2 regions of the Lysinibacillus sp. genome follow, and region 1 is predicted to be linked to the other one. Evidence: a T-box and tRNA genes for the amino acid it is inferred to sense, from the RefSeq annotation. Region 1 holds a T-box; the other holds one or more tRNA genes.
What was found. A T-box is a leader RNA that pairs with one kind of tRNA and senses whether it is charged. The one in region 1 lies ahead of serS (serine--tRNA ligase), so its partner is inferred to be a tRNA-Ser.
Positions count from the first base shown of each region.

Region 2: it encodes a tRNA-Ser, which carries the amino acid that the T-box ahead of serS (serine--tRNA ligase) is inferred to sense. The anticodon was not compared.

Region 1 covers NZ_DAMDAY010000113.1:1,442-12,606, reverse strand. Annotated here, with positions in the region: gene RT445_RS18980 (D-alanyl-D-alanine carboxypeptidase family protein) at 91-1,422, shown strand; gene asnB (asparagine synthase (glutamine-hydrolyzing)) at 1,521-3,356, shown strand; gene pdxR (MocR-like pyridoxine biosynthesis transcription factor PdxR) at 3,375-4,793, opposite strand; gene pdxS (pyridoxal 5'-phosphate synthase lyase subunit PdxS) at 4,896-5,780, shown strand; gene pdxT (pyridoxal 5'-phosphate synthase glutaminase subunit PdxT) at 5,782-6,345, shown strand; T-box leader at 6,395-6,610, shown strand; gene serS (serine--tRNA ligase) at 6,739-8,019, shown strand; gene RT445_RS18950 (transcriptional regulator) at 8,180-8,584, shown strand; gene RT445_RS18945 (sigma 54-interacting transcriptional regulator) at 8,636-8,914, shown strand; gene tadA (tRNA adenosine(34) deaminase TadA) at 8,886-9,410, opposite strand; gene RT445_RS18935 (ArsR/SmtB family transcription factor) at 9,550-9,885, shown strand; gene RT445_RS18930 (cation diffusion facilitator family transporter) at 9,904-10,851, shown strand; gene RT445_RS18925 (metal-sensitive transcriptional regulator) at 10,921-11,165, shown strand, end outside.
Region 2 covers NZ_DAMDAY010000126.1:1,841-13,005, forward strand. Annotated here, with positions in the region: gene dnaX (DNA polymerase III subunit gamma/tau) at 1-1,666, opposite strand, end outside; RNA gene ffs (signal recognition particle sRNA large type) at 1,807-2,074, opposite strand; tRNA gene RT445_RS19890 (tRNA-Ser) at 2,243-2,335, shown strand; gene RT445_RS19895 (sensor histidine kinase) at 2,463-3,722, shown strand; gene RT445_RS19900 (response regulator) at 3,723-4,601, shown strand; gene RT445_RS19905 (cation:dicarboxylate symporter family transporter) at 4,692-5,966, shown strand; gene RT445_RS19910 (RraA family protein) at 6,013-6,633, opposite strand; gene RT445_RS19915 (methyl-accepting chemotaxis protein) at 6,770-7,678, opposite strand; gene RT445_RS19920 (LOG family protein) at 7,759-8,286, opposite strand; gene RT445_RS19925 (deoxynucleoside kinase) at 8,376-9,044, opposite strand; gene RT445_RS19930 (deoxynucleoside kinase) at 9,044-9,679, opposite strand; partial or broken gene RT445_RS19935 (copper-translocating P-type ATPase) at 9,891-11,165, opposite strand, start outside.

The DNA.
Region 1 (11,165 bases):
GAGCATTTTTTTATGGTAGAGAGTCAACACGTATGTTGTTATCTATGATAAAATGTCGAGGACAAGATTATTTTTTGGAGGGCTTTAGAGGTGAAAAAGAAAACGAACACCGTATTACGCTTACTCCTAATTCCTGTTTTACTAATTAGTATTTTTGCAGGTATTCCTGCACAGGCACATGCGGAAACAGATTTAGGATTAACAGTGGATGCTGCGATTTTAATTGACGCAGACTCAGGGAAAATTTTATATGAACAAAATGCAGATACTTCACTAGGTATTGCAAGTATGACAAAGATGATGACTGAATTCCTGTTATTGGACGCAATTGATGCAGGAACAGTTAAATGGGATCAGGAATATCACGTAACAGATTATACGTATCGTATGTCTCAAAATCGTGCATTAAGTAATGTACCTTTACGTAGAGATGGCACTTATACCATTCGTGAATTATACGAGGCAATGGCAATTTATTCTGCAAATGCGGCAACAGTAGCTATTGCTGAAACGATTGCAGGTTCTGAGACTGAGTTTTTAAAGTTAATGAATAAAAAAGCAGAGGAACTTGGTTTAGAAGGCTATAAATTTGTCAATGCAACGGGCCTTAATAATGCTGATTTATTTGGTATGCACCCATCAGGTACAGGCCCAGAGGATGAAAATGTGATGCCTGCTAAATCTGTAGCAAAATTGGCTTATCATTTATTAAAAGATCATCCAAAGGTTTTAGAGACATCTAAAATTGCAAAAAAGAAGTTCCGTGAAGGTACTGAAGATGAAATTCAAATGTCTAACTGGAACTTTATGTTGCCTGGATTAGTGTATGAATACGAAGGTGTAGATGGATTAAAAACAGGTACAACAAACTTTGCAGGTCATTGTTTCACAGGTACTGCAGAGCGCAATGGTACTCGTTTGATTGCTGTTGTTATGAAGGCTGTTGATGCAAAAGGACAAGGATCTTATGAAGCTCGTTTTGATGCAACAGCAAAATTATTTAACTATGGCTTTTCTCAATTCTCAAAGCAAGAAATTTTACCAGCGAACTATACGTTCAAAGGTCAAAAAACAGTAAAAGTGACAAAAGGTAAAGAAGACAAAGTAGCGATTGCGGTAAAAGAACCCATTTCATTTATGATTAAGTCTTCTGATAAAGATTTATATAAACCGACATTGGTTTTAGATAAAAAAAGTTTAGAGGCAGATGTTAAAAAGGATACTGTTGTAGGTAAGGTTGTTATTGAACGCACAGAAGGCACAGATTACGGCTTTATCGATGGCAAGGATATTTCATCTGATGTTGTCACAACAAAGGCTGTAGAGCGCGCTAGCGGTATCTCATTGTTCTTCCAAGGTGTAGGTAACTTCTTCGGCAATTTATGGGGAGGCATTACTGACTTTGTTGGTGGACTGTTTTAATAATTAAAAATAAGCACATGAATGTACTTAGCATTCATGTGCTTTTTCACATTTTTGAACCGTACAGCATACGCTAATAGGCGAAAGGATGTGGCTAAATGTGTGGCATTACAGGATGGGCTAGCTTTCAAAAGGATTTAAGAACAAGTGATATGATCTTAAAACGAATGACCCAAACATTAAATAAGAGAGGGCCTGATGATGAAAATATTTGGTGTAGTGAGCATATTGCATTTGGCCATCGACGACTAGCTGTTATCGATCTAATTGGTGGTAAACAGCCAATGAAAAAAATACATGATGGGGTAAACTATGTCATTACATATAATGGCGAACTTTATAATACCGAAGAGGTTCGTAAAGAACTTCAAAAAAGAGGGCACAGTTTTACAACACATTCAGATACAGAAGTATTATTAACTGCGTATATTGAATGGAAAGAGCAATGTGTAGATTTTCTAAATGGCATATTTGCCTTTGGTGTATGGGATGAGCAAACACAATCACTGTTTTTATGCAGAGACCGATTAGGTGTGAAGCCATTGTATTATACAGAATTAAAGGATGGTGTTCTTTTCGCATCTGAAGTGAAAGCATTGTTGGCACACCCATTGGTTCAAGCAAGTGTAAATACTGAAGGATTGGCAAGTATGATGGCTGTGGGGCCCTCAAGAGCACCAGGCAAGACACTTTTTAAAGATATTGAAGAATTAAGACCAGGGTATGCTATGCGTTTTACTAGAGAAGGCTTAAGAAAGTGGCAGTATTGGCAGTTACATAGCCAAAAGCATGAAGAATCATTAGGCGAGACTATTGAGCGCATTCGCTTTTTGTTAACTGATGCAATTGAACGACAGTTGGTTTCGGATGTCCCTATCTGTACATTTCTTTCAGGTGGATTGGATTCTAGTATTATAACCGGTATTGCAGCAAATAGGTTTCAACAACAAAATAAACAATTGCATACCTATTCTATTGATTATGAGGATAATGAACGCTTTTTTAATCCACATACTTTCCAAACATCAACAGATACGTACTGGATTCAAAAAATGACTGACACATTTCAGACGGCACATCACGCAGAGGAAATTACTCAGCAACAATTAATTGATTTATTAGTTGAATCGGCCATTGTCCGAGATTCACCTGGTATGGCAGATGTAGACTCATCCTTATTATGGTTTTGCCGAGAGATAAAAAGAGATTTTACAGTAGCGTTATCAGGGGAGTGCGCAGATGAGATTTTTGGTGGATACCCTTGGTTTAAAGAAAAGACAACTGGCTTTCCGTGGATTCGATCTTTATCTGAAAGAAATGCATTGCTACAAGAGAAGTGGAATAAAAAATTAAAGATTGAATCCTTTGCACATCAACTATATACGCAAACAATAGCTGAAGTACCGTTGTTGGATGGAGAAAGTTCTGAAGAAGCTAGACATCGCGAAATGTTTTATTTGAATATGACTTGGTTTATGCAGACTTTGCTAGAGCGCAAGGATCGTATGAGTATGGGGGCAAGTTTAGAGGTACGTGTTCCTTTTGCAGATCATCGTCTTGTGGAATATGCTTGGAATATTCCGTGGGAAATGAAGAACTTGGATGGCATAGAAAAGGGTTTACTACGAAAATCGATGGCTCAGTTATTGCCTGATGAGGTGTTGTATCGTAAAAAGAACCCTTATCCTAAAACGTATCACCCAGTTTATACAGCAGGTATTCAAAAGTGGTTAAAAGAAATCCTTCAAAATAAAAATTCGATACTACATGAACTATTTGACAACAAAAAACTTTTAGAATTAATAGACTCTGGAGGAAGCTCATTCAAGATCCCTTGGTATGGGCAACTAATGGCAGGGCCACAGCTTTTAGCGTACCTAGGGCAAATTCATACTTGGTTTGAACATTATCAAATACAATTAATTGAAACGTAATAAAAAATGACTCATCTACTAACTAGATGGGTCATTTTTTTGTATTTCCCAACAATCCATCAATTGTTCAATGGATCGTTCAATTGTATGAACAGGTATCCCACCAAAGCCAAGTAAAAATTGAGCTAGTGAAGATTCACAATGGTCTAGTCTATAATCAGATAAGGGATAAATCCCAATCTCTGATTGAGCAGCAAGCAGTTGCAATTGTTTCTCGGATAATGTGTGTTGAACATCTAATAAAATATGCATTCCGGCTTGCTCACCAGTAATTTTAATCGTTGATGAATACTTTTCTAATATAGAAGTTAGCTTATCATGCTTTTTACGATAAACCTTGCGCATTCGATTGAGATGCTTTGCAAAATGACCGTCACGCATAAAATTTGCCACGATATGTTGGTCGAAACGAGGCACCGTAGAAGAATAATAGTTAAATACATCACTATATGTTGCGAGTAGTTTAGGAGGAAGTACAAAATAAGCTACACGCAAAGAAGGCATTAATGATTTTGTAAAGGTGCTCATGTAAATAACTTTATCATTTCGATCTAAGGCATGTAGTGCAGGAATTGGTTTACCAGCATAACGAAATTCTGAATCATAATCATCTTCAATAATATAGCGAGAGGAACTTTGGGCCGCCCAATTTAAAGCCTGTGCACGTCGTGTCGCAGATAATACCGCGCCAGTAGGGAATTGATGTGACGGCGTAATGTAAACAACATTAGCACTTGTTCTCTCAAGCTCATGAATAATAATTCCCTCTTCATCAACGGCGATGGGTTGAACTTGTCGTTTATACTGTGAAAACATGCGATGCACGGCAGGGTATCCTGGGTTTTCTAAGGCAAAGCAGGTATCATCACTAAAAAGTCTTAAAATCATAGGAAGAAGCTGTTCAGTACCAGAGCCAACAACAATTTGCTCAGGATTACACACTACCCCACGCGATTGATATAAATAATTAGCAATCTCAGTGCGTAAAGAAAGTTCTCCTTGTGGTTCACCTGTTAGTAATAATTCCTTTGAGGTATCGTCAAAAAGCTCTTTCGCATACTTTCTCCACGTTTGGAATGGGAAGGCATCAATATCGATAGAACCAGGATTAAAATCAATTTTGTATGATTTTTTCTTAGGATGCTCTCTGAAAGAGGTTTCAGAGTCCTGCTGAATATAGGGAAGCTCATCAATTTCTTCTACAAAATAGCCAATGCGTGATTTGGACATAATATAACCTTCAGCCAGTAATTGGGCATAGGCAATTTCAATGGTTGTTTGAGAAATATTCAAAAAATCAGCTAATTTCCTTTTTGATGGTAATTTTTCTCCTACAGCTATTTTCTTAGAAATAATGGCCTCCTTTATGCCGTTATAAAGCTGATCATACAGCGGTTTATCACTATTTTTTACGAGTTGAAATAAAAGCATATCCATGTTTTAAAACCTCCTGACCTTATAATTATTTTGAAAACTGGTTATTTTTATATGGTCAATTTCCATTATACTAAATTTCATCATAAAGGTGGAGGTTAGAAAATGAAACAAATAGGAACAGAGCTAGTAAAACGTGGGATGGCAGAAATGCAGAAGGGTGGCGTCATTATGGATGTCATTAATGCAGAACAGGCCAAAATTGCAGAAGCTGCTGGAGCAGTTGCTGTTATGGCATTAGAGAGAGTACCTTCAGATATTCGCAAAGCAGGTGGTGTTGCACGTATGGCAGATCCTCGCATTGTTGAGGAGGTAATGGAGGCCGTTTCTATTCCTGTTATGGCAAAAGCCCGTATTGGCCATATTGTGGAAGCACGTGTTTTAGAAGCAATGGGTGTAGACTATATTGACGAAAGTGAGGTCCTCACACCAGCCGATGAAGAGTACCATTTATTAAAAAGTGATTATACAGTACCGTTTGTGTGTGGCTGTCGTGATTTAGGAGAAGCAGCACGTCGAATTGGAGAAGGAGCATCCATGTTACGTACAAAGGGCGAACCAGGAACAGGAAATATTGTGGAGGCAGTTCGACATATTCGCAAAGTAAATGGTCAGGTACGTAAAATCGTAGGCATGACAGAGGATGAACTAATGACAGAGGCGAAATTATTAGGAGCTCCTTTCGAATTATTAAGAGACATCAAACGTCTTGGTCGTTTACCAGTAGTAAATTTTGCCGCAGGAGGTGTGGCTACACCAGCCGATGCTGCATTAATGATGGAACTTGGTGCTGATGGCGTTTTCGTTGGTTCTGGTATTTTCAAATCTGAAAACCCGGAAAAATTTGCTCGTGCTATCGTAGAGGCGACTACCCATTATAAAGATTATAAGCTTATTGCAGAAATATCAAAGGAACTTGGCATACCAATGAAAGGTATTGATATTGCACAGCTTGGGCAAAGCGAACGTATGCAGGAGCGAGGTTGGTAGGATGAAACGAATAGGTGTGTTAGCACTACAAGGAGCTATACGTGAGCATGTTAAAATGCTAGAAGCCCTTAACTGTGAAGTCATCCAAGTAAAACATAAGAAAGATTTAATAAACCTCGATGGTCTTGTGTTACCTGGTGGGGAAAGCACAACCATGAGAAAATTGCTTGATCGCTTTGACTTACTAGAGCCGATTCGTGAACTTGCTCAGCAAGGTTTGCCTATGTTTGGGACATGTGCAGGATTAATTTTATTAGCTAGCCATCTAGTGGATGATGAAGCACATTTGGCAGTTATGGATGTCATAGTCGCACGAAACTCATTTGGTCGTCAGGTAGATAGCTTTGAAATACAACTGGATATCCCTAAAATAGGAATAGACATTCCAGCGGTATTTATTCGAGCGCCTCATATTAAAGCAGTTGGTAAAAATGTTGAAATTCTTGCTGAATATGAAGGAAAAATTATCTTAGCGCGAGATAATCATTTATTGGGTTGTGCATTTCATCCAGAATTAACCGGAGATTCACGAATTCTAGAATATTTTGTATCCTCTATGGTATGACTTGCAAAATTTGTTTTCATATAGTACAGTATGGTTAAAATTTAAATAACTGAACACGATGATGGGAAGTAGTAACAAGCACGTTTTTTTTAGAGAGTCAGCGGTTGGTGGAAGCTGATAAAAGCACTTGTGAATCCGTCCTGGAGTTGCACAGTCGAAGTAATGTAAGTAGGCTGCTGCCGGCTGAAATGCCGTTATGAAATAAGTGGATTAGGCATATGCCTAATCAATTAGGGTGGCAACGCGGGTAGCTCTCGTCCCTTTTTAGGGATGGGGGCTTTTTTGTGTTTATTTTTATTTAAAATTGAACTTTTGAATAAACCGCCGGACGAAATTATATCAAGACTTAAAGGATGCAACAATTCCCATCATTAAACTACTGGAGGTATGACTATGTTAGATATTAAACGCGTACGCGATAATTTCGCGGAAATTAAAGAAATGCTATTAACACGTAATGAAGATTTAGGAAACTTAGATGATTTTGAGGGTTTAGATGCAAAGCGTCGTGAGTTAATTGCTAAAACAGAAGAATTAAAAGCAGAACGAAATAAAGTATCTGAACAAATTTCAATTATGAAACGCAACAAGGAAAATGCAGATGAAGTTATTGCTCGTATGCGTCAAGTTGGCGATGAAATTAAAGAGCTAGATGTTCAACTAAATGATGTAGAAGAGCGATTTAAAGATATGATGATGCGCTTGCCAAACATTCCACATGAATCTGTACCAGTAGGCACAACAGAGGATGATAATGTAGAAGAATATACTTGGGGCGAAATTCCAACATTTGATTTTGACATTAAGGCACACTGGGATCTTGCTACTGATTTGAAGATTGTTGACTTTGAACGAGGTGCAAAAGTAACGGGTAGCCGTTTCTTATTCTACCATGGGCTTGGGGCTCGCTTAGAACGAGCACTTATGACATTTATGATGGATTTACATGCAGAAGAGCATGGCTATGAGGAAATGCTACCACCTGTCATTGTTAATCGCGATAGCTTAACGGGTACAGGACAGTTACCTAAGTTTGAGGAAGATGTATTTAAATTAGAGGAAACAGATTATTTCATGATTCCAACAGCAGAGGTACCAGTTACAAACTTCTACCGTGATGAAATTTTACCTGCTGAAGCTTTACCCCAAGGTTTTGCTGCATACAGTGCATGCTTCCGTTCAGAGGCAGGCTCTGCGGGTCGTGATACACGTGGTTTAATCCGTCAGCACCAATTCAACAAAGTAGAATTAGTACGCTTTGTAAAACCAGAGGAGTCATATGAGCAATTAGAGCTGTTAACAGGTCATGCTGAAAAAGTACTGCAATTACTAGGCTTACCGTATCGTAAACTAAAAATGTGTACTGCTGATTTAGGATTTACTGCAGCGAAGAAATATGATTTGGAAGTTTGGATCCCAGCACAAAACATGTACCGTGAAATTTCTTCTTGCTCTAACTTTGAGGATTTCCAAGCACGACGAGCAAATATCCGCTTCCGTCGTGAGCCAAATGCAAAACCAGAATATGTTCACACATTAAACGGTTCAGGTCTTGCGATTGGACGTACAGTTGCAGCTATTTTAGAAAACTACCAACAAGCAGATGGAAGCGTAGTAATTCCTGAAGTTTTAAGACCATACATGGGTGGTAAAGAAGTAATTGCGCCTAATTAAATAACATGTAAAAGCTATTTTAGACGATCCTTTAAACAGGTAAATCTAAAATAGCTTTTTTGATGTCCAAAATTGAAATCTCTAATTTTTGAAAATTCGTTATACTGGGGAATATTCATGGATTTACACCATTTCGCACATGCCTTAAGTGAATTTGATAATGTTCACAGATGATAAAGGCTGTGCAATTTTTTATGATTTAGCATATTTAAATATATTATTGGCAATCGGCTTAACACCAGATGAATTTTTTCACAGTACTGTGACTGATAATTATCAAATTTTATCATCTGAAACAAGTACCATATTTAAAGTGATGCAAACAGGACAACCAATTTTAAATTACGAACAACAATTAACGACTCTAAATGGTTTTAGTTATCTATCATTAAGCTCAAATCCTATTATAGAGCAAGGCAGAACCTTTGGCGCAATTGAATTTTCAAAGCATTTTTATGAAAGTAAGCAAATAAAATACTTAGATAATTTCCTGGGACATAAGCTATACCGAGATAATTTTTACAACCTATCGTCTAGACGATTTTATAACGACCAATGCAGATGAAGGCCCAACTAGAAAGGCTCGTCGTAGTGCTAAGAAAAAAACGCTCCGATTTTGCTGACAGGGGAAACAGGGTCAGGGGAAGATATTGTCGCTCAGGGTATTTATAATGAAAGCGAGCTTTTTACAAAGCCGTTTATTACATTAAACTGTTCGACATTAGCAGAGGATAATATTTTTACACAGCTTTATGGCTCAGAAAATGAAGATACAAGTGGTAAGTTTACAGGAGGCAAACGGTGGTACTTTGCTTGCCATTCCCTTAAATATAAAAAAGAAGGTGTCTCATTAGGAGGCACCTTCTTTAGTTTATGGCTCCATCATTCTCGGTGATTTCAGCAATTCGTGCCTTTTTCGCAGCTTTTTTACGCTCTCGTAAAGCTTTAAAAAAGTCAGTTAAAATTTTCCCGCACTCTTCAGCTAAAACACCTTCTGTTACATCACATTCATGATTAAAACGTTCATCATTTAATAAACGATAAAGGGAATCGACACAGCCAGCCTTTTGGTCTCTTGCACCATAAACAACACGGGGCACTCGAGATTGTAGAATAGCTCCTGCACACATAGGGCAAGGCTCTAATGTAACATAAAGTGTTGTATCTTCGAGACGCCAACTACCTATTTTTTTGCAGGCTTCTTGAATAACCAACAGCTCAGCATGGGTAGTCGCATTTTGTGTTGTTTCTCTTAAATTATGGGCACGTGCAATAACAGTTCCCTCATAAACAAGTACTGCGCCAATCGGAACTTCTCCAAGTGAAGCAGCCAGATGTGCTTCCTCTAATGCTTGCTTCATAAAAAAGCGATCTGTTTCAAAAATATCCACTCATATCTCTCCTTAATAGTAGTGTAGCGTGCTGGATTGGTAATTGCTACTTTTAGCGTTGACATTCCTAATATAACCATATATATTTATATATGAACACATGCTCATATATAAATATTGAAGGGTAGGGTAAACTTTTATGGATGATAAATTAACAAGTTTAGAAGCACAGAAAAACGCTGATCAGCATTTAGATGAAGAAACACTATTTGTAGTATCTCAAACCTTTAAGGCATTAAGTGATCCAACTCGCATTCGAATTTTAAACTTACTATGCAAAGATGAACATTCTGTAAATGATATTGCGGATATTTTAGATTTAGGGCAATCAACCGTTTCCCATCAATTACGTTTTCTAAAAAATTTACGGTTAGTGAAGTTTAGAAGAGAAGGAACAACACTGTATTATTCCAAGGACGACGATCACATTATGAATTTACTAAAACAGGCAATTGAGCATGCAGCTCATAACTAAATAATGGGAGGAATAAAAATGGGACATCATCACGATCACGCTCATGATCATACTCATGGCGCAAATAAAAAAGTATTATTACTGTCATTTATTATTATTACAGGGTATATGATAGTTGAAGCGATTGGTGGCTTTTTAACAAATAGTTTGGCTCTGCTATCAGACGCAGGGCATATGTTAAGTGACTCTATTTCTTTGGGCATTGCCATGTTAGCTTTTACGTTTGGAGAAAAAGCTGCTAGTTATAGTAAGACCTATGGTTATAAACGATTTGAAATATTAGCTGCAGTGCTGAATGGCATTACACTAATAGGTATAGCATTATTTATTTTTTACGAAGCGATTGAACGCTTTGCTAATCCTCCTGAAGTAGCTACTACAGGAATGCTTGTTATTAGCACAATTGGTTTGTTAATTAACATTTTAGTAGCATGGATTATGATGCGTGGTAGTGATACAAAGGATAATTTAAATATGCGTGGCGCTTTTTTACATGTGCTTAGCGATATGCTAGGGTCTGTAGGGGCTATTGTTGCGGCGCTATTGATTATGTTTTTTGGTTGGGGCTGGGCAGATCCACTTGCAAGCGTTATTGTTGCTTTATTAGTAGTAAGAAGTGGCTACTATGTCACTAAAGCTGCCATTCATGTCTTAATGGAGGGAACACCTTCAAATGTAGATGTTCAGGAAATTATTCAGTTAATTGAACAAACTGAAGGAGTAGAGAGTATCCACGATTTACACATCTGGACAATTACTAGTGGAACAAATGCATTGTCCTGTCATGCAGTCGTTAATGATCAATTGAAAATAGCTGATAGTGAGCATATATTACGAAAAATTGAACATAATCTTGAGCATAAGGGCATTAAGCATGTAACGATTCAATTAGAAACAGCATCACATCAACATGAAAATTCAATTTTATGCCAATTGAAAAATGACCATGAACATCATCATGAATAAAAAAAAATTTGTAGCTTGCATACCCTTCTTGGGTATAGTATGATTAAAAAGAAATAGGAGGTGTAGTGAATGGAGGACATAGTAAAAGAAGATGCTTGTCATACAGAGGAAACTACGTCTTGTCGAAAAAGTCATCATCCTGAGCGTGTAAAAAAGGATTTAACGACCCGATTAAACCGTATTGAAGGTCAAATCCGGGGCATAAAGGGAATGATTGAAAAAGACGTTTACTGTGATGATATTATTACGCAACTGTCTGCCACACAGTCAGCTTTAAATAGTGTAGCGAAAATATTATTAGAAGGACATTTAAA
Region 2 (11,165 bases), on a different contig from region 1:
CCGGTGGTGGCTCTAATAATTCCTCCCCATGTTCTGAAGCCGTTAATGTTTTCTTTTGCTGCAGACCATGATCACGAATAAATTCTTCACGCATCTTTAACCAGGATTCTTCCGGTATACAAAGCATCTCGTACATTGTGCCAGTTTGTCCCGCAATTAGTTGTGTAAAGTGAGCCTTTAAAGATTGGTTATCAGCAACCATCTGACAATGAATATCATACTTGAATTTTAACACAAAAGCACTCGAAGATGCCGCAACAGGCTCGGCTTCTGCCAAAAGAGCAGATTGTGATTTTTGCATTTGACTTAATGCTTGCGCCCACACCGATTTTATACGTTGCACATCTTGTTTTGTTGCATCTTTTAGTATTTCTTGAATACGACCAGTCGGTGCTTTATAGCCATTCGGACTTTTAGCACGAGGCCGCTGCTCTTTTTGGGCTGGTGATGTTTGTGCTGGTGCCCCAGTTTGCAATTGTAAGGATAATTGCTGAACCATCTGCTCAAGCGCAACAATTTTTTGAGTGACCTCTGGGCTTTGCGTCATTTCATTGGTAGCCATCGTTGAATGGGCGACCCCTCCTGAAAACTGTACCATTTTAAGTAATGCTGTTTCTAAGTAAATTTTCGTATGGTGAGAGAAGCGCATCTCTTGCTGTGTTTTTGCGAGAATATCTATATAGCCATAAAGCATATCTGGCGCGAATTCATGTGCTAAAGTAAATACACGTTCCTCGGGGGACACAAGCTCTAAGAGTTCAGCTAAATCATCACTTGTTTGAAGTAATAATAAATCACGGAAAAAGGTAATTAAATCCTCCGAAAGACGCAAAGGGTCCTTTCCATCGGCTATAAGTTGCTCTAAAAGCGCAAGCATTTGTGCAACATCTTTCATCTTGAGTGCCTCAGCTAAATCATAGAAAACATCCTGACTAATTGAACCTGTAACTAACAACGTATCCTCAAGCTTTAACTTTTCTCCGCTGAAAGACACAACTTGATCCAATAAACTTAAAGCATCGCGCATTCCCCCAGCTGCAGATTGTGCGATAACCTTTAAGCCTTGTTCTTCATATGGTAAATCAATATCCTCTAAGACAACCTTCATTCGTTCAATAATATCATTTGTAGAAAGTCGCTTAAAATCAAAGCGCTGACAACGAGAAATAATCGTTGCAGGCAATTTATGAGGCTCTGTCGTTGCTAAAATAAATACAGCGTGAGGGGGTGGTTCTTCTAAAGTTTTTAAAAGAGCATTAAAAGCACTTGTAGAAAGCATATGTACTTCATCAATGATGTACACCTTGTATCTACTGCTAGCAGGAGCAAAACGTACTTTCTCTATAATATCTCTAATTTCCTCAACACGTGAATTCGAGGCAGCGTCAAATTCAATGACATCTGGATGAGATCCATCAGTAATACTTAGACAAGTAGCACATTCATTGCAAGGTTCTTTTGATGGTGCATGTTCACAATTTAATGCTTTCGCAAAAATTTTAGCTGTACTTGTTTTCCCAGTACCACGTGGCCCAGAGAATAAGTAAGCATGTGTGGTTTTATTCGCTAGGAGAGCATTCTGTAGCGTTCTTTTGACATGAGCTTGACCTGACATTTCTCGAAAAGATTGTGGTCGATACACACGATAAAATGCTTGATACGTCACTATATTTCTCTCTCCTTTTCCATGTAATTGAGTAGTTTTATTATAGCATTTGCTATCTTATATAGAAAATGAAGTTATTGATTAAATATAAAAAAGCACCCGCCTATAGTAGACGGATGCTTTGAATTGGCAATTTCATGCCGTGCACCTTTCCTTGACAGCCGCACATAAGCGTTACTCTTGTCGTTAGCTCGGATTAGGCAACCCCGCGGCACATGGATAAGACCACTTAATGCTGCTTCCTTCCGGACCTGACATGGTTCATGGGTATCCATTGCGCAGGACCCAATCGTCAACACTACGTGCAAAAGGCAGACCAAACAATACGGACAGCCTCGAAAAAGGAATTCAGTCTCGCTAGAGCGGATTGCGAGTTACAGGACACCGCTACCTTCCCACCTAGCACGGCAATAACTAGTATACTGACAGTTTGTATAAATTGCAACTTAATGCACAAATTATTTATTTCCAAATCATTTTTAATCTTCCTATATTTTTTTAAAAAAATATATTGACGGCTTTCTCAAGTTGTGATAAATTTATTTTTGTCGATAAGACAACAGAGCAATATAACATGGAGGTATACCCAAGTCTGGCTGAAGGGATCGGTCTTGAAAACCGACAGGCGGGTAACACCGCGCGGGGGTTCGAATCCCTCTACCTCCTCCAGTTTTAAATTTCCGACTACGAATGTAGCCGTTTTTTTTTTGCCAAAATTGTATGTATTACTTGTTAGATACCACTTCCGCCTCGGTTGTGGTATTTTTTATTATATGAATGATGGGAGGTAGTTACAATGCAATCGAAATTATTTATGACGCGCGCTTCCCTTACTTGGATTTTCCTTATTGCTGTCATGACTGCAATTGGTAGTGAGATTAAAATTATGCCTTTTGCTAATACATCTTTCCGTTTTGGTTTAGGAACCATCATATTCTTTTTATGTACATTAATTAAACCTACACCCATTATTTTAGCTGGTGTTGCTACAAGTATAGTGACAACCTTTTTCCGTGTTTTTACTTCCTCATTACATGATGTTGCTATTTCAGAGAGTATATTTAACCATTTACCAGCGGCTTTATTTTATGTATTGTTTGCAGTATGCCTACAAATTTTAGATATCCAACAATACAGAGAAAAACCATTAAAGCTTGGTTTACTCGTCGCCTTTAGTGAGGTCATTAGTAATTTAGCAGAGCAAATTTTCCGCTTTTTTGTACAAACCTATACTTTTTTATTTCTTCATGACCTCCTGATTCTTTTAGCGGTCGCATTATTACGTAGTTTTTTTGTAGTCGGTGTGTATAGCTCTATTTTGATAGCAGAACAAAAAAAGCGTGTACAAGAAATGCTCAATATTGGATCCGACCTCTATGTAGAGACCCTGTATTTAAAAAAGTCCATGAATCATATTGAAACGATAACAGCTAGTGGATTTGAGTTATACCGACAGTTAAAAATTAAAGGTTATCGAGCGGAAAGTTTGCAAGCGCTTCATATTGCCCAGGAAATCCATGAAGTGAAAAAGGATTCACAGCGTATTTATGCTGGTATTTCTAAAATTGTTGGCGAAAGGAACTTCGGCCCTTTTGTATTATCTGAATTATTACATTATATTGAAGAAGGCAATAGTAAGTATGCTGAATTACTTGGTAAGAGTATACAATTCAAAACAACAATAGACTTTGATTTTCAAACAAAGGAACATATTGCATTACTTGCTCTTTTAAATAATTTATCTGCTAATGCAGTTGAAGCTATCGAAGGACAAGGTATCATATCTATTGCTATTCAACGCCAAGAGGATAATACTGTAATAACAGTATGTGATAATGGAAAAGGAATTTCTCAACAAGATTTATCTATTATCTTTGAACCTGGATACACCACGAAATATAATGATGATGGTGTAGCAGCAACTGGCATTGGGCTTTCACATGTTGCTGAACTAATAGAAAAATTAAAAGGCTCAATATCCGTTGAATCAAACAATCAATACACAACGTTTAAAATCACAATTCCTACGCAAACTATTCAAACGGGAGAGACTTAAATGAGGTATTTTATTGTAGACGATGATCGTGCAAGTCGTGTTATGTTAAAACAAATTATTGAAGATAGTGGGTTAGGTACAGTTATTGGTGAGGCTCGTAATGGTGAGGATGCCATACCACAAATTTTAATGACTCAGCCAGAGTTTGTGCTGATTGATTTACTGATGCCAAAACTTGATGGAATAGCAACAGTCGAACACCTTATTCAAAATCGCTTCGAGGGGCAATTTATCATGATTTCACAAGTTGTGAATAAGGAAATGGTCGGTGAGGCTTATGAACAAGGAATCGATTTCTTCATTCATAAACCAATTAACCGAATAGAAGTAGAAAATGTTTTGAAAAAAACTACTGAACAATTTCGACTAAAAAATTCTCTGTTAGTTATACGCCAATCACTTACTAATATTGAATTAAGTGAACAAAAGGCAAATAAAGCAACATCCCGAGACCATATTCAATCCATATTAAACGATATGGGAATTGTCGGTGAAATTGGTAGCGAAGATATTATAGCTATTATTGAAACATTACTTGCTCATCAGCATAAGATTGCACCACTTCCTCCATTAAAGGAGCTTTATGAGGAAATTGCCGCTGTTACAAAGGCTACACCTGATGAAATTTTGAAGGAAAGTAAAGCTATAGAACAGCGTGTGCGTAGAACAATACTAGCTGCCATGATTAATCTCGCTAATTTAGGTGTTGTTGATTACACTAACTCCGAATTTGAATACTATGCCCCGCGCTACTTCGATTTTAAAGAAATTCGTCAACTCATGACACAGATTGAAGACCATGATAATCGTAAAGCAAAAGTCAATATTAAGAAGTTTATTCAAGTGTTATATTCAGACATTTTAACAAAAGTAAATTAATTTTCTCGGATTTTGTCGGATTCCATAAGTCCTCCGTATTATTAAAGTAAGGCGTGTCCTAAAAATTTAATATTAGGGGGTACAAAGGGTTTGAAGAAGAAATTTAAAATCAGTCTAGCCGCTCAAATTTTAATCGGTTTGATTTTAGGGATCATTATTGGTGGTATCTTTTACGGGAACCCCAAGATTGAGACATATTTACAACCATTAGGGGATATCTTTTTACATCTTATTAAGATGATTGTTGTACCGATTATTATTTCTACATTAATCGTTGGTGTAGCTGGTACTGGAGACATGAAACAGCTTGGGCGATTAGGCGGGAAATCCATTATTTACTTTGAGATTATTACGACAGTAGCAATCGTAGTTGGATTACTTTCCGCAAACTTATTCCATCCTGGTACAGGTATTAACATGAGTGAACTATCTCAGGGGGATATTTCGAAATATGTAACAACTACTGAAGAAGTACAGCATGAGGGACCATTTGATATTATTGTAGGGATTGTCCCAACAAATATTATCCAGTCTATGGCTGAAGGTAATATGCTTGCGATTATTTTCTTCTCAGTTATTTTTGGTTTAGGGGTTGCTGCAGTTGGAGAACGAGGAAAACCAGTCTTAGACTTCTTCCAAGGGGTAGCAGACGCTATGTTCTGGGTAACTAACCTCGTAATGAAATTTGCTCCAATTGGGGTATTTGGTTTAATTGGTGTAACCGTTTCCAAATATGGATTCGCTTCACTGGTACCACTTGCTAAATTAGCTATCCTTGTTTATGCAACGATGCTATTCTTTATCTTTGTCGTTCTTGGACTTGTAGCAAAATTTGCAGGAATCAGCATCTTCTACTTAATTAAAGTATTAAAAGATGAGTTAATTTTAGCCTTTTCAACAGCAAGTTCTGAAGCTGTATTACCACGTATTATGTTAAAAATGGAGAAATTGGGTGCTCCAAAGGATATCGTATCCTTTGTTATTCCAACAGGTTACTCCTTTAACTTAGATGGATCCACGCTATACCAAGCGATTGCAGCATTATTTATTGCGCAAATGTACGGTATTCACCTAAGCATTGGTGAACAAATTACGTTAATGCTTGTATTGATGGTTACTTCTAAAGGGATTGCAGGTGTTCCAGGCGTATCATTCGTAGTACTTCTAGCAACTTTAGGTACTGTCGGCATTCCACTTGAAGGACTAGCATTTATTGCTGGTATTGACCGTATTCTTGATATGGGACGTACTGTTGTGAACGTAATTGGTAACTCATTAGCATCATTAGTTATGGCTAAATGGGAAGGCCGTTTCGATCGCGAAAAGATGAAAAATTACTTTAAAGATAATGAAAATTTAGCGTAATTTAAAAAAACTCTCACGATGTTGGATGGCATCGTGAGGGGTTTTTTTACTTTCCAAGCACTTTATCTAAATAGGCAATGATCGATTCTTTTCCGTTTGCATGTGCCTCCTGTGCACGTGCCGCATCTTTTTCAAGTTTAGACTCTGCGGCTGCTACTATTCTTTCTGCATCTTCCATTGGTACGACAATAACGCCATCTACATCCCCAATAATATAATCACCAGGATGAACGGTTACTCCTCCAACGGCAATTGGAATATTTACTTGGCCACCACCATTTTTGTTGCCAGCTGCTACTGTTGTACCTAAAGCGAAAATAGGGAAATCCAACTCTCGAATCGCTGCTATATCACGGATCACTCCATCCACCACAAAACCTTGGACGCCCAGTCCCTTTGCTAAGGAAATAACGAAATCGCCCGCTACAGCTCGATTAGTATTTCCTTTTGCATCAATTACTAAGATATCCCCTTCATTGGCCGCTCTGATCGCTTCCAATACTGCACCATTCTCACCATCTGGTAAACGTACAGTTACTGCTCGTCCAGCTATTTTAAAATGATCGGCTAGTGGTTTAATTTCACTTCGCAAATTGGTATGCCCGCCTGTCGCATCAGATATAGCTGTCGTTGGTAGATGCTGAAAACTTACTTCCACTTTTGTCATACATAACACCCCTATTATTATGATTGATGAAAGCCTTACACCTATTATTGTAAATAAGAACCATATACTATTTCAATCTTTCTCGGATACTAAAGGAAACTTTTGTTAAGCCCATATTTTCTTATGAATGATACTATTAAATGATTTCGATAAACTGCTTTGATTGCTCATCTAATGCTTCAGCAGCAGATGCAATTTCATTAAAATCATTTGTCGTGACGGTAATTTGTTGATTCGTCTTATCTACTTTTTCAGCAATTCTTGTAATACTATCTGTCACTTGTCCGATTTCCCGTTCTATCCCCTCAACATTCTCCTTCACTTGTGAAATGGACTGCTCAACCCTAACTGAAAGCTTTCGTACCTCTTTGGCCACGACATCAAAACCTCTACCATATTCTCCTGCTCTAGCTGCTTCAATAGCTGCATTTAAAGCTAATAAGTTTGTTTGTGAGGCAATCTCTTGAATAGTCTTCACAATCCCTTTAATAGAATCTGCTTGTTTTTGAAGCTTCACGAGGTTACTAACATTTTCATTAGACTCTTGTGAAACCGCTTTAATTGTTTTTAGTAAGTCTTGGCTATTTTGAATACCTGTCTCAGAACGATGATAAAGCTCTTTAGACATGCCTTTCAATTTGTCTGCTACATTTACTATTTCATTTTGACGCTCAGTAATATTGGTCGCAATTTTAGAGACACCAATTACTTGTCTTGTATTGTTTGCAAAAACCGGCATATATGTTGCCTCAAGCCAAATGATATTGCCATTCGCATCCATTCTCTCAATTTTATCCTGATAACTGTTTCCTACTGTTAAATTGCGCCAAAACTTATCATACTCCATACTATTACTGAAATCGGGGAGACAAAATTCTTTATGATGCTTTCCTAGCATCTCTTGTACTGTATAGCCTAGCGTTTGAGCGAATAGCTCATTTACATAGGCTACTTTTCGATCCATATCAAAACGAATAATTGCAATATTACGTTCAATGGCTTGAACTACTAAATCATCGGTTACTTGAGCCTCTACACTGTGCATAAACAATACCCCTTTTACTATTTTTTTACTTATAATAATTTATTTTACTTTTATATTCGGTAAAAAACATGGGTAATGTTTCACCCATGTTTTTTTAATAAGCTCAATATCTCTTCCGAAGAAGTAGCTACGCAAAAAAGTTCTTTTTGTTCAGCACGTATAAAACCTTCCTCCAACATGATTTTGAAATGCTGTAAGAGGGCATCATAAAATCCATGGACATTATATAAAATGACAGGCTTGGCATGAAGTCCAATTTGTGCCCAGGTAAATACCTCAAAGTATTCATCTAAAGTACCTGCACCCCCAGGAAGAGCGATAAATGCATCAGCCAACTCTGCCATCTTTGCTTTACGAATATGCATTGAATCTACAAAATGAATCTCTGTTAATGAGGCATGAGCCAATTCTCGCTTCTGTAAGTGAGTTGGCATCACACCAATTACTTCTCCACCCGCTGCTAAAACAGCATCTGCAACCTTACCCATTAATCCTGTTTTAGAACCACCATAGACAACACCATGGCCGTTTTTCGCTAGTGAAGTACCTAGCTCAGAGGCCTTTTCAGCAAAAATGGGACTTTTCCCTAAACCGGATCCACAATACACTGCAATTCTTATAATAATCCCTCCTATTCAAAAAACGTGAAACAATCAGCTACATATTGTCTCACGTTTTTTGGTCATTTATTATAATTCTATTTTCGTAAATGGCTTGTTTGTTTTAGCATATGACTGATACGGCTCACAATTGATTCAATGGCATCAGGATTTTTTAATAAATCATAATCATTAATATCTAAACGTAGAACTGGACAGGAGTTAAAATTATTAATCCAGTTTTCATAGCGTTCATGCATTTCTATCCAATAATCATTTGGTGTTTGTTGCTCCATTGCTCGTCCACGTTCTTGAATACGTCCAATAACTGCATCAATTGGTCCCTCAAGATAGACAAGCAAATCGGGATGTGGGAAATATGGTGTCATCACCATAGCATCAAACAGATTCGTATACGTTTCATAATCAGTTGGGCTCATTGTCCCTTTATCAAAATGCATCTTAGCAAAAATGCCAGTATCCTCATAAATGGATCGATCTTGTATAAATCCTCCACCATATTCAAAAATACGCTTCTGTTCTTTAAAACGCTCTGCTAAAAAGTAAACTTGTAAATGAAAGCTCCATTTTTCAAAGTCCTCATAAAATTTATCAAGATATGGATTTGTATCTACTTTTTCAAATGATGTACGAAAATTTAGTGCTTCTGCTAACGCCTTTGTCATCGTTGATTTTCCTACACCCACTGTACCAGCAATCGTGATAACGGTTTGAGGAGGAATATCGTACTTCTCTCTTAAATTCATTATTGCAAACTCCTTTGTTGTAACGTGTCTTTAATTATCTTTAAAACGTAATTTAAATCATGTGGATTTTTGACAAAATCAAGCTGATCCCCATTAAATCGAATAACTGGAATTTCAGGATGCATTTCCTCAAAATGCTCGATAAACGAATGATAATCAGCCACAAGCTGCTCCATATAATCACGTGAAATCATCTTTTCAAATTCTCGGCCACGCATCGCGATACGCTTCATTAATGTTTCGACGCTAGCTTGTAAATAAACCACTACATTTGGAACAGGCATATCTTTTGTTAAAATCCCATATATTTCCTCGTATTTCTCGTACTCAGTTGGTGCCAATGTTCGCTTGGCAAATATTAAATTTTTAAAAATATGGTAGTCTGCTACAACAGGTTTGGCTTCTGCTAATCGAAACTTTTTTATATCAGTTAATTGTTTATAACGATTACAAAGAAAGAACATTTCGGTTTGGAAACTCCATTCCTCTATGTTTTCATAAAATTTATTTAAAAAAGGGTTTTCGTCTACAATTTCTTTTAATAGATGGTAATTTAATGTTGCTGCTATCTCTTTCGATAAAGAGGTTTTACCAACACCAATCGGACCTTCTACCGTAACAAATGGAACCGTCACTAGAAGTTCCTCCTTTTATTCTATGGATTCTATCATCGTGCCCCGCTCGCTGACACCTCATTTATTAAATGAATCAGTACCGTTCATTGTATCATAGTGGGAAAATGAAAAACAGAATCAACCTATTATTCTAGTAAATTTAAAAGTGAAATTTCTCCTCCAAATAAATAAAAAAGACATCGAGAATATACTTCTCAATGCCTTTCATACTTTATAATTTTACTCGCTGTAATCGTAATGCATTTAATACTACCGATACCGAGCTGAAAGCCATCGCAGCACCAGCTACCCATGGAGCAAGTAGACCAATTGCAGCAATAGGAATACCTAATGTATTGTATGCAAAAGCCCAAAATAGATTTTGTTTGATATTACGCATTGTTTTGCGACTCATCAGAATGGCATCTGCGATACTATTTAAGTCGCCACGAATAAGTGTAATGTCTGCCGCTTCCATCGCCACATCAGTTCCTGTACCAATGGCCATTCCGATATTGGCAGTTGCCAGCGCAGGCGCATCATTAATGCCATCGCCCACCATTGCTACTTTTTTTCCTTGAGCTTGTAGCTTTTTCACCTCATCTGCCTTGCCTTCTGGTAAGACTTCAGCAATCACATGATTTACTCCTACCTCTGAGCCTATTGCTTGAGCTGTACGTTCATTGTCACCCGTCATCATAATGACCTTAATACCCATATCCTGAAGTCGATGTATGGCTTCTTTTGACGTATCTTTAACTGTATCAGCGACAGCTACTAAACCTGCATATTGACCATTGATAGCAGCTAGCATTGCTGTTTTACCGTTTCGCTCAAGTTGCTCCATTGTTGGTAAAATATCATCAATTTGAATACCATATTGCTGCATTAATTTACGTGTTCCAATGACAACACCCTGACCTGCGACAGTCGCCTGCACACCATAACCTGGGATTGCTTCGAAAAATTGGACGTCACCTAATGCTATACCACGTTCCTCTATACCATGTACTATGGCTTCAGCAAGTGGATGCTCTGACTGTTTCTCAGCTGCCCCAATTAATGATAAAAAGCGTCCTTCATCTTGTGCTGGAGCTAATAGAACATCCGTTAGCTCTGGTTTACCATGTGTCACTGTACCTGTTTTATCTACAACAACTGTATCAATACTTTGCGTTTGCTCTAAATGTTCTCCACCCTTAAATAAAATACCAAATTCAGCTGCACGACCTGAACCTGCCATGATAGACGTTGGCGTTGCTAATCCAAGAGCACAAGGACAAGCAATGACAAGAACTGCAATTAAAACCTCTAAAGCGGGTGTAAATTCTCCTGGGCGGACCCAAATAATCCAAACTAAAAATGTTACCAATGCAATACCGACAACGATTGGTACAAAAATTCCCGAAATTTGGTCTGCTAAGCGTTGAATAGGCGCTTTAGATCCCTGAGCATCTTCAACTACTTTAATGATTTGTGCTAACGCTGTGTCACGACCAACCTTAGT